Regions from separate parts of the Pseudomonas sp. LBUM1645 genome, predicted to be linked through region 2. Evidence: predicted binding sites of a transcription regulator. Region 2 holds the regulator's gene; the other holds the start of a gene.

Region 1 (5,979 bases), 2.8 Mb from region 2:
CTCTGGGCCATGTTGGCCAGGACGCGGAAGCGGTTCATGCCGTAATCGCGGTTCAGCAGTTTGATCAGTGCGTAGGCGTCTGTGATCGAGGTCGGTTCGTCGCAGACCACCAGCAAGACTTCCTGCGCTGCGCGAACGAAACTGACTACCGAGTCACCAATGCCTGCAGCGGTGTCGATCACCAGCACGTCGAGGTTGTCGCCGATATCGCTGAACGCCTGGATCAGGCCGGCGTGTTGAGCCGGGCTCAAATGAACCATGCTCTGCGTGCCGGACGCGGCCGGGACGATGCGAATGCCGCCAGGACCTTGCAACAGTACGTCGCGCAGCTCGCAGCGGCCTTCGATCACGTCGGCCAAAGTACGTTTGGGTGTCAGTCCCAGCAGGACGTCGACGTTCGCCAGCCCCAGATCGGCGTCCAACAGCATGACGCGTCGACCGAGCTCTGCTAGAGCCAGGGACAAGTTCACTGACACGTTAGTTTTCCCGACGCCACCTTTGCCGCCGGTCACCGCGATCACCTGTACGGGATGCATGCTGCCCATGAATTTTCTTTACCTTGTCTTACTTAGACGGAGGCCACATTACTGGCTGCGCGTTCACTAACTGAACAATGCATGGCAGACCATCGATGTAGGTACAAAAACTGTTCATTAATACCTCAGCCGACCTGCTTGGTCGGGCTGTGGTAAATATCAGCGAACATGTCAGCCATGGCTTCTTCGCTGGGTTCTTCTTGCATTTGCACGCTGACGGCGCGACTGACCAACTGATGACGACGCGGTAGATGCAAATCATCCGGAATCCGCGGGCCATCGGTGAGGTAAGCCACCGGCAATTCATGACTGATGGCCAGGCTCAACACCTCGCCCAGACTTGCCGTTTCATCCAGTTTAGTCAGGATGCAGCCAGCGAGCCCACAACGCTTGTAACTGTGATAAGCGGCCGTTAGAACCTGTTTCTGGCTGGTGGTTGCCAAAACCAGATAATTTTTCGATTTGATGCCACGACCGGCCAGGCTTTCGAGCTGCATGCGCAGTGCCGGATCGCTGGCCTGAAGGCCTGCGGTATCGATCAGCACCACGCGTTTGCGCAGCAAAGGCTCCAGCGCCTGCACCAGCGACTGGCCCGGATCGACATGCGTCACCGACACATTGAGGATCCGGCCCAACGTCTTGAGTTGTTCCTGAGCACCAATACGGTAGCTGTCCATGCTGACCAGCGCGATATTCTGCGCGCCGTACTTGAGCACGTAACGGGCCGCGAGTTTGGCCAGGGTGGTGGTCTTGCCCATGCCGGCAGGGCCGACCATGGCAATCACGCCGCCCTCTTCCAGAGGCTCGACTTCCGGTGTGGCGATCATCCGCGCCAGGTGCGCCAGCAACATGCGCCAGGCCTGACGAGGTTCTTCAATATCGGTAATCAGCGCCAGCAAATCGCGCGACAACGGGCCGGACAGACCGATGCGTTGCAGGCGACGCCAAAGATTGGCCTGGGCCGGACGGCTGCCTTGCAGCTGATTCCAGGCCAGGGAGCCGAGTTGCACTTCCATCAGTTCGCGCAGGCTGTTGAGCTCGAAACGCATCGAGTCGAACGCCCGTGGGTCGACGCCACCGGAGGCAGGTGCCGCAGCCGGCGCAGGACGACGGGGTTCGGTGTAGGTCGGCTCGATCAGCGGCTCGGCGGCGGTCAGTGGCAGGCCGGCGAACAATTGGCGATTGGTGGACTTATCGCTCTCGCCATCGCTGCGCAGGCTCAGTTCGGCCTGGGCGGTGACGATCCGCGATTGGGTCTTGCGCAGCTCGTCTTCGAGTTCCATGTTCGGAACGCGCGGAGCCAGCGCCGACAACTTGTAATCCAGGGCAGCTGTCAGCTCGACACCACCGGCGATCCGGCGGTTGCCAATGATGGCGGCATCAGCGCCCAGCTCATCACGAACCAGCTTCATGGCCTGACGCATATCGGCGGCGAAAAAACGCTTAACTTGCATAAACCACTACCTCAGCCGTTGGGCCCTACTGTCGCAACGATGGTCACTTGCTTGTTGTCAGGAATTTCCTGGTAAGCCAACACATGCAAACCCGGGACTGCCAATCGGCCGAATCGCGACAGCATCGCGCGAACCGGACCGGCTACCAGCAGAATCACCGGTTGACCTTGCATTTCCTGACGCTGCGCCGCATCGATCAACGAGCGTTGCAGTTTCTCAGCCATGCTTGGCTCCAGCAGAACACCCTCTTCCGAGCCTTGTCCTGCCTTCTGAAGACTATTGAGCAATATTTGTTCCAACCTTGGCTCCAGGGTGATCACTGGGAGCTCGGAGTCAGTACCTACAATGCTTTGGACGATTGCGCGGGATACGCCGACGCGAACCGCAGCCACCAGCGCGGCAGTATCTTGACTCTTGCTGGCATTGTTGGCGATGGCTTCGGCAATGCTGCGAATGTCCCGTACTGGCACCTGTTCGGCCAGCAAAGCCTGCAAAACCTTGAGCAGCTGCGACAGCGACACCACGCCTGGTACCAGCTCTTCAGCCAGCTTCGGCGAGCTTTTGGCCAGCAATTGCATGAGTTGCTGCACTTCTTCGTGACCGATCAACTCGCTCGAGTGCTTGTACAAAATCTGATTCAAGTGGGTTGCCACTACCGTACTGGCATCGACCACGGTGTAACCGAGGGATTGTGCCTGGGCACGCTGACTGATTTCGATCCAGACCGCCTCCAGACCGAAAGCCGGATCTTTGGCGGTAATGCCGTTGAGCGTACCGTAGACCTGCCCCGGGTTGATCGCCAGTTCGCGGTCCGGGTAAATTTCCGCCTCAGCGAGGATCACCCCCATCAGGGTCAGGCGGTAGGCACTCGGCGCCAGGTCGAGGTTGTCACGGATATGCACGGTCGGCATCAGGAAGCCCAGGTCCTGGGACAGCTTCTTGCGCACGCCCTTGATCCGCGCCAGCAACTGACCACCCTGATTGCGGTCCACCAGCGGAATCAGCCGGTAGCCGACTTCCAGGCCGATCATGTCGATCGGGGTGACGTCGTCCCAGCCAAGCTCCTTGGTTTCCTGAGCACGAGCCGGCGATGGCAGCAGTTCCTGTTGGCGCTTGACCTCTTGCAGCGCCTGAACCTTGACCACGTTCTGCTTCTTCCAGAACAGGTACGCGCCGCCACCCGCCAGGGCTGCCATGCTGAGAAAGGAAAAGTGCGGCATGCCCGGCACGAGGCCCATCACCGCCATCAAACCCGCCGCCACCGCCAACGCTTTGGGCGAGGCGAACATCTGGCGATTGATCTGTTTGCCCATGTCTTCCGAACCGGAAGCACGGGTCACCATGATCGCTGCAGCTGTAGATAAAAGCAGTGATGGCAATTGCGCCACCAAACCGTCACCGATGGTCAACAAGGCGTACACCCGACCGGCATCGCCGAAGGTCATGCCGTGCTGGAAGATACCGACCGCCATGCCGCCGATCAGGTTGATGAACAGAATCAGCAGACCGGCAATGGCGTCACCGCGAACGAACTTGCTGGCACCGTCCATGGAACCGTAGAACTCGGCTTCCTGGGCCACTTCCATCCGGCGCAGTTTGGCCTGGTTCTGGTCGATCAGGCCGGCGTTCAAGTCGGCGTCGATGGCCATTTGTTTACCGGGCATGGCATCGAGGGTGAAACGCGCGCTCACCTCGGAAATCCGCCCGGCACCTTTGGTTACCACGACGAAGTTGATGATCATCAAAATCGCGAACACGACGATACCGACCACGTAGTTACCGCCGATGACCACCTCACCGAAGGCCTGGATCACCTTACCGGCGGCGGCATGGCCGTCCTGACCGTGGAGCATCACCACTCGCGTGGAGGCCACGTTCAGCGCCAGTCGCAGCAACGTCGCCACCAGCAGAATGGTCGGGAACACCGCGAAATCCAGCGGCCGCAAGGCGTAAACACAGACCAGCAAGACGACAATCGACAACGCGATGTTGAACGTGAAGAACACGTCCAGCAGGAACGGCGGCACCGGCAACATCATCATCGCCAGCATGACCAGCAGCAACAACGGCACACCCAGATTGCCTCGACTTAAGTCGGCAACGTTTGTGCGAGCACTGTTGAATAACTGAGAGCGATCCACCGGTTTTCCCCGTTCCTTTAAAGCAAACTTTTTGACGCCTGATGCAGGCGCAGAGCGGCTACTGCAAGAAGCCTTCCAACTTTTGCAGGGGTTTGAAACAGAGGGTTTTATCAGGGGGATTTGCAGTGCCTGGTTCGGCCTCATCGCGAGCAAGCTCGCTCCCACATTTAACCGCGCACTCAAGTAAACGCCGATCAATGTGGGAGCGAGCTTGCTCGCGATGAGGCCGGCTCTGCTAGTGAATCTCTCAGGAATCGCGACGCAGATCCGGTGGAATCGGCAGGTCGTCCTTGAGCGGATCCGGGCGCTTACCCTTGCCGGCGCGGTGCTGGCGGATCTGGTAGACGTAAGCGAGCACCTGGGCGACGGCAAGGTAAAGCCCGCCGGGGATTTCCTGGTCAAGCTCGGTGGAGTAGTAAATCGAACGCGCCAGCGCTGGCGACTCAAGCAGCAGCACTTCGTTGGCCACAGCGATTTCACGCATCTTCAAGGCCAGGAAGTCGCTGCCCTTGGCGATCAGCATCGGCGCCCCACCCTTGTCCGGATCGTACTTGAGCGCTACGGCGTAGTGAGTCGGGTTGGTGATCACCACATCGGCGTCGGGGATCGCCGCCATCATCCGGCGCTGGGACATTTCGCGCTGCAGCTGGCGAATCCGTTGCTTGACCTCCGGGCGCCCTTCCTGGTCCTTGTGCTCGTCGCGCACTTCCTGCTTGGTCATCTTCAGTTTCTTGATGCTTTCCCAGAGCTGTATCGGTACGTCCACGGCGGCGATGATGATCAGCCCGCAGGCCATCCACAGGGTGCTCCAGCCGACCACTTGCAGGCTGTGAATGATCGCCATGTCCAAGGGTTCATGGGCGATGCGCAGCAGGTCATCGATGTCCGAGGACAACACCGCCAGGGCTACGAACAACACGATGAAAAATTTTGCGAGGGCCTTAAGCAGTTCAGCTATGGCCTTGGACGAGAACATGCGCTTGAGGCCGGCGCCGGGGTTCATGCGGCTGAACTTGGGCGCCATGGTGCCGGCGGAGAACAGCCAGCCACCCAGCGAAATCGGCCCGATCAGAGCGGCGAGCAATAAAGTGATCATCACTGGCTGAATCGCCAGCAAGGCAATCTGCCCCGAATGCAGCAGGTAGGTGCCCATGGAGCGCTGATCCAACAGCACCTCCCGCGACAGCGAGAAGTTCAGGCGCATCAGTTCCATCAGGTCCTGCGCCAGCGCACCACCGAAAATCAACAGACCGCCAGCGCCGGCGAGCATGATCGCCAGGGTATTCAGCTCTTTGGAGCGCGCAATCTCTCCCTTCTCACGGGCGTCCTTTTTCTTTTTGTCCGTGGGGTCTTCTGTTTTGTCCTGACCGCTTTCGCTCTCAGCCATGACTCAGCGCGCCTTTGCCAGTTCGCGTAGCCACTGCAAGGCCTCGGAGGCCAGCGGTTGGTACTGATTGATGATATCCGCCAGCCCGACCCAGACGATGAATAACCCGAGCACCAGGGTCAACGGGAAGCCGATGGAGAAAATGTTGAGTTGCGGTGCCGCCCGGGTCATCACGCCAAACGCGATGTTGACCACCAGTAGCGCGGTAATTGCTGGCAGCACCAGCATCAGCGCCGCGCCGAGGACCCAGCCGAGTTTGCCGGCCAGCTCCCAAAAATGATTGACCATCAATCCGCTACCGACCGGCAGCGTGGTAAAGCTTTCGGTGAGGACTTCGAAGACCACCAGATGGCCATTCATGGCCAGGAACAGCAGCGTCACCAGCATGGTGAAAAACTGCCCGATCACCGCCACCGACACGCCGTTGGTAGGGTCGACCATGGAGGCGAAGCCCATGCCCA
Region 2 (5,979 bases):
AGTTGTCGACAAGGACAACAACGTCACCCAAGGCGAAAAAATCGTCTACGACACCGAGAAAAAGCTTGCGAGCGCTGGGCGCGCTACGGGCAGCAAGGTCACCGAGGCGCGTCCGCGTATCGATATGGTGATCCAGCCGAAGCCGAAAAACGACACGAAAAAGGCTCCGTAATGGCAACTCTGAAAGCTCAGCATCTGGCCAAGAGCTACAAGAGCCGCCAGGTCGTGCGCGACGTCAGCCTGTCGATCGACAGCGGTCAGATCGTCGGCCTGCTGGGTCCCAACGGCGCCGGCAAGACCACCTGCTTTTACATGATTGTCGGCCTGGTACAGGCCGATCAGGGCCGCGTACTGATTGACGACCTGGATGTCAGTCACCAGCCTATGCACGGTCGTGCGAAGGCCGGCATCGGCTATCTTCCGCAAGAAGCATCGATCTTCCGCAAACTCTCGGTAGCCGACAACATCATGGCGATCCTCGAGACCCGCAAGGAACTCGACAAGGCCGGTCGTCGCAAAGAGCTGGAAAGCCTGCTGCAGGAATTCCACATCAGCCACATCCGCGACAACCTCGGGATGAGCCTGTCCGGTGGTGAACGCCGCCGTGTGGAAATCGCCCGGGCACTGGCTACCAACCCGAAATTCATCCTGCTCGACGAACCGTTCGCCGGCGTGGACCCGATTTCGGTGGGTGACATCAAGCAGATCATCTATCACCTCAAGGCCAAAGGCATTGGCGTGCTGATCACTGACCACAATGTCCGTGAAACCCTGGATATCTGCGAAACCGCCTACATCGTCAACGATGGCCAGCTGATCGCCGAAGGTGACTCTGCCACCATCCTGGCCAACGACCTGGTCAAGGAAGTGTATCTGGGCCATGAGTTCCGCCTGTAAGCACTGAGGTGTCTGGCTGGTTGCTCGGCGCTTGTCTCGATAAAAAATCAACATTTTTTTATTGTTACAGTGCTCTAGGCAAACGCTGCAGTTTCGGGCATATAATTTGCTTATGTTTGGCGCTCCGGCGCCCTGTAGTGGATGGCGCATGTGCGCCGGCGAATAAGGTGTTAAGCCCCTGCCATGAAACCATCGCTAGTCTTGAGAATGGGCCAGCAGCTGACGATGACACCGCAGCTGCAACAGGCCATCCGCCTGCTCCAATTGTCGACCCTGGACCTGCAACAGGAAATCCAGGAGGCCCTGGAGTCCAATCCGATGCTCGAACGCCAGGAAGAAGGCGACGACTTCGATAACGCCGACCCCTTGGCCGACAAAGCCGAACAGCAACCCAACGCTGACATTCAGGAACCCTCCTACCAGGAAACCGCCCCGACGGTTGATAACCTCGAGGAAGGCGACTGGAACGAACGCATCCCCAACGAACTGCCCGTCGATACCGCGTGGGAAGACGTCTACCAGACCAGCGCCAGCAGCCTGCCGAGCAACGATGACGACGAGTGGGACTTCACCACCCGGACATCGGCCGGCGAAAGCCTGCAAAGCCACCTGCTGTGGCAACTGAACCTGGCCCCGATGTCCGACACCGATCGCCTGATCGCCGTGACCCTGATCGACTGCATCAACAATCAGGGCTACCTGGACGAAACCCTCGAGGAGATTCTCGAAGCCTTCGACCCGGAACTGGACATCGAACTGGACGAAATCGAAGCCGTCCTGCACCGCATCCAGCAATTCGAACCCGCTGGCATCGGCGCCCGCAACCTGGGCGAATGCCTGCTGCTGCAATTGCGTCAGTTGCCCGCCAAGACGCCTTGGCTGGTCGAGGCCAAACGCCTGGTCACCGATTACATCGACCTGCTTGGCAGCCGCGATTACAGCCAGCTGATGCGTCGCATGAAGCTCAAGGAAGACGAACTGCGCCAGGTGATTGAACTGGTGCAGAGCCTCAACCCGCGCCCAGGCTCGCAAATCGAGTCCAGCGAAGCCGAATACGTCGTTCCCGACGTGATCGTACGCAAGGACAACGAACGCTGGCTGGTAGAACTGAACCAGGAATCCGTGCCACGACTGCGGGTCAACGCTCAATACGCCGGTTTCGTGCGCCGCGCCGACACCAGCGCCGACAACACCTTCATGCGCAATCAGTTGCAAGAGGCCCGCTGGTTCATCAAGAGCCTGCAAAGCCGCAACGAAACCCTGATGAAAGTAGCCACTCAGATCGTCGAGCATCAGCGCGGCTTTCTTGAATACGGCGACGAAGCCATGAAACCGCTGGTCCTGCATGACATCGCCGAAGCGGTGGGCATGCACGAGTCGACGATTTCACGGGTGACCACGCAGAAATTCATGCATACCCCACGGGGCATATATGAACTGAAATACTTTTTCTCCAGCCACGTCAGCACCTCCGAGGGCGGTGAATGCTCGTCCACGGCGATCCGCGCGATCATCAAAAAACTGGTTGCCGCGGAAAATCAGAAAAAGCCGTTGAGTGACAGCAAGATCGCTGGTTTACTGGAGGCACAAGGCATTCAGGTGGCTCGCCGCACCGTCGCCAAGTACCGCGAATCCCTCGGGATCGCGCCTTCGAGCGAACGTAAGCGGTTGATGTAGAGCCACGCCACAGCGTTCCAGTGGCAGGCATTTCTGCCTGCCGCTTTATGCACTGGCAACGAAGGAGAAGCTGTATGCAAGTCAACATCAGTGGACACCAACTGGAAGTGACCGAACCTCTTCGCACCTACATCGGCGAAAAACTCGAACGATTAGAGAGGCATTTCGACAAGATCACCAACGTGCAAGTCACGATGACGGTCGAAAAGCTCAAGCAGAAAATCGAAGCCACGCTGCATATTCCCGGCAATGAAGTGGTCGCAAACGCGGAGCATACCGATATGTACGCGGCGATCGACGCACTGACCGACAAGCTGGATAAACAACTCAAAAAGCATAAGGAAAAGACCCAAAGCCTCCTCCAGGGCGCGACCGGTCGTTAACACTCCCAACCCATGATCCGACTTGAAAGCATCCTGACCCCCGGCCGTTCCCTCGTGAACGTGCCGGGCGGCAGTAAAAAGAAAGCCCTCGAGCAAATTGCCAACCTTATCCACAAAGAAGTGCCGGATCTGGAGATGCAAGATGTCTTCGAGGCTCTGATTGCCCGTGAAAAACTCGGCTCAACCGGTTTTGGCAACGGCATCGCCATTCCCCACTGTCGCCTGAAGGGCTGCACCTCGCCTATCAGCGCCCTGATGCACCTTGATGCACCCATTGATTTCGACGCCATCGACGGTGCCCCGGTTGACCTGCTGTTCGTTTTGCTGGTCCCGGAAGCCGCTACCGATGCGCACCTGGAGTTACTGCGCCAGATCGCCAGCATGCTCGACCGCAAGGAAGTGCGCGAAAAACTGCGCAGCGCCCCGAGCAATGAAGCCTTGTATCAGGTTGTCCTGGACGAGCAAAACGGTCACTAATCATGCGCTTGATCATCGTCAGTGGCCGCTCCGGCTCAGGTAAAAGTACCGCACTCGATGTTCTCGAGGACAACGGCTACTACTGCATCGACAACCTGCCCGCCGGTCTGCTGCCGGAACTGGCCGAACGCGCGTTGATTCACACCGAGCTGGCGCAACCGCTGGTTGCCGTATCCATCGATGCGCGCAACTTGCCGAGTCACTTGTCGCGGTTTCCCGAACTGCTGGAAGAAGTGCGCAGCCGGCATATCCAGTGTGATGTGCTTTATCTGGACGCCGACGAAGAAACCTTGCTCAAGCGTTTCTCGGAAACCCGCCGTCGTCACCCGCTGAGCAATGCCAATCGCTCGCTGGCCGAGGCCATCAACGATGAGACCGCCCTGCTCGGGCCGATTGCCGACCTCGCCGATCTCAAAGTAAACACCACCAACCTGAACCTGTATCAGCTGCGAGATACCATCAAGCTGCGCCTGCTGAACCAGCCGGAACCCGGTACGGCGTTCCTGGTGGAGTCTTTCGGCTTCAAGCGGGGCATGCCGGTGGACGCTGATCTGGTGTTCGACGTGCGCTGCCTGCCGAACCCTTACTGGAAGCCAGAGTTGCGCGATCAATCCGGGCTCGACCAACCAGTTGCCGAGTACCTGGCGGCACAACCGGACGTCGAAGAGATGTTCCAGGACATTTCCACCTACTTGTTAAAGTGGCTGCCACGCTTCGCCGCCAGCAACCGCGCTTATGTCACCATTGCCATTGGTTGCACCGGGGGCCATCACCGCTCCGTCTACCTGACCGAACGTCTGGGCCAGGCCCTGCAAAAATCCCTGAAGAACGTCCAGGTTCGCCACCGCGACCTCAGCTAAAGGATTCACACCGCGATGCCTGCTCTGGAAATTGAAATCATCAACAAGCTGGGCCTGCATGCCCGCGCTTCTGCAAAATTCGTTGGCGTCGCCGGTGAGTTCAAGGATTGCACGATCAGAGTAGGACGCACGCCGGAATCCACGGTCGACGGAAAAAGCATCATGGCAATGATGATGCTCGCTGCGGGCAAGGGCACCAAAATCCACCTGAGCACCGAGGGTGAACAGGCTGATGAGGCGCTGCAGGCATTGGTGAATTTGATCAATGATTACTTCGGCGAAGGCGAATAATCCTCGCCCTGTAGCAGCTGCCGAAGGCTGCGTTCGGCTGCGCAGCAGTCGTAAATACACGCGCGGTTGAACTGACACACCACAAATTTCAAACTGGCGACTGCTTCGTCCGAACGCGGCCCGAACCGAACGCAGGCTTCGCCAGCTGCTACAAAGTTCGTGTTCAGCCGCTAAGCCAACGCTGTATCCATCACCATCATCAAGCAAAACCCGATAAGCAACCCAAGACTTGCAAGCTTGTCGTGACCATTGCGGCGCGACTCGGGGATGACTTCATGGGTGACCACCAGCAACATCGCCCCGGCCGCCAGTGCCAACCCCAAGGGCAACAACAATTCGGCCAGGCTCACTAGCCAGGCACACAGCAACGCGAAGACCGGCTCGACCAGACCTGACGCAGCACCGATCAGGAACGCCTTAACCCGCGACATCCCTGCCCCGGCCAATACCAGCGCGATCACCAGACCTTCCGGTACATCCTGCAAGGCGATGCCCATGGCCAGGCTATCGGCGTCGGGCATGCCACCCCCCGCCGACACACCGACCGCCATGCCTTCAGGGATGTTGTGGGCAATGATCGCAAACACAAACAACCAGATTCGCGGCGGGATGATCGGTCGCTCCAGCGTGCTTACGAGCATTTCCGGCGACGCACCCGACACCTTGCGATCAACCAGGAACAATCCGAACGCACCCAGCATGATGCCGAAACTGATCAGTCCGCTGGCCGCCCAAGGCGTCAGCCCCAGGCTTTCAGCGGCAGAGATCCCAGGAACGATCAACGAAAACGCTGTCGCCGCGAGCATCACCCCGGCCCCGAAGCCAAGCAGTGAATCGCTGACCGCCTGGGGCATCCGTCGAATCACCAGCACGGGCACCGCGCCCAAGGCTGTGCCCAAGGCGCAGATCGCCCCGCCTTGCAGCGCGCGCAGCAATTTCGGCTCGAGGTCCAGCCACGCCAAGCCTTGGGCAACCAATAACGTCATGCCTGCCAGCAGTAACAGCGATCCGAATGCGTAACGAAACATTCGTCCACTTCCGATCGCCAGTGTTTCAGTGCCCATAGCCAGCCTTGGATTGTTTTTGCGGAAGTCTTAAACCAGTGCAGCCTGATAGCGCGCAGCGACTTCAGGCCAATTGATCACGTTGTAGAACGCGTTGATGTATTCCGGGCGACGGTTCTGGTACTGCAGGTAATAAGCGTGCTCCCAGACATCCAGACCGAGGATTGGCGTATTGCCGTTCATCAATGGACTGTCCTGATTACCGCTGCTTTCAACGACCAGTGTCTTTTGCGGCGTCACACTGAGCCACGCCCAGCCGCTGCCGAAACGAGTCAGCGCGGCTTTGGTGAAGGCTTCCTTGAAACTGCTCAGGCCGCCCAGTTGCTCATC

The links. Region 2 encodes sigma-54, which starts transcription at its own class of promoters, with help from an activator protein. Its sites were predicted from a motif close to ANTGGCATNNANNTTGCTNT; they were not measured.
Region 1: flhA (flagellar biosynthesis protein FlhA) is a predicted target of sigma-54. The motif match lies at 4,151-4,170, and genes of this name have one in related genera.

Annotation. Positions count from the first base shown of each region.
Region 1 is NZ_CP166811.1:5,272,949-5,278,927, forward strand. It holds gene fleN (flagellar synthesis regulator FleN) at 1-545, opposite strand, end outside; gene flhF (flagellar biosynthesis GTPase FlhF) at 662-1,990, opposite strand; gene flhA (flagellar biosynthesis protein FlhA) at 2,002-4,131, opposite strand; gene flhB (flagellar biosynthesis protein FlhB) at 4,379-5,518, opposite strand; gene fliR (flagellar biosynthetic protein FliR) at 5,522-5,979, opposite strand, start outside.
Region 2 is NZ_CP166811.1:964,923-970,901, reverse strand. It holds gene lptA (lipopolysaccharide transport periplasmic protein LptA) at 1-172, shown strand, start outside; gene lptB (LPS export ABC transporter ATP-binding protein) at 172-897, shown strand; gene ACA079_RS04130 (RNA polymerase factor sigma-54) at 1,081-2,574, shown strand; gene hpf (ribosome hibernation-promoting factor, HPF/YfiA family) at 2,649-2,957, shown strand; gene ptsN (PTS IIA-like nitrogen regulatory protein PtsN) at 2,970-3,434, shown strand; gene rapZ (RNase adapter RapZ) at 3,437-4,294, shown strand; gene ACA079_RS04110 (HPr family phosphocarrier protein) at 4,310-4,585, shown strand; gene ACA079_RS04105 (ZIP family metal transporter) at 4,756-5,649, opposite strand; gene ACA079_RS04100 (superoxide dismutase) at 5,680-5,979, opposite strand, start outside.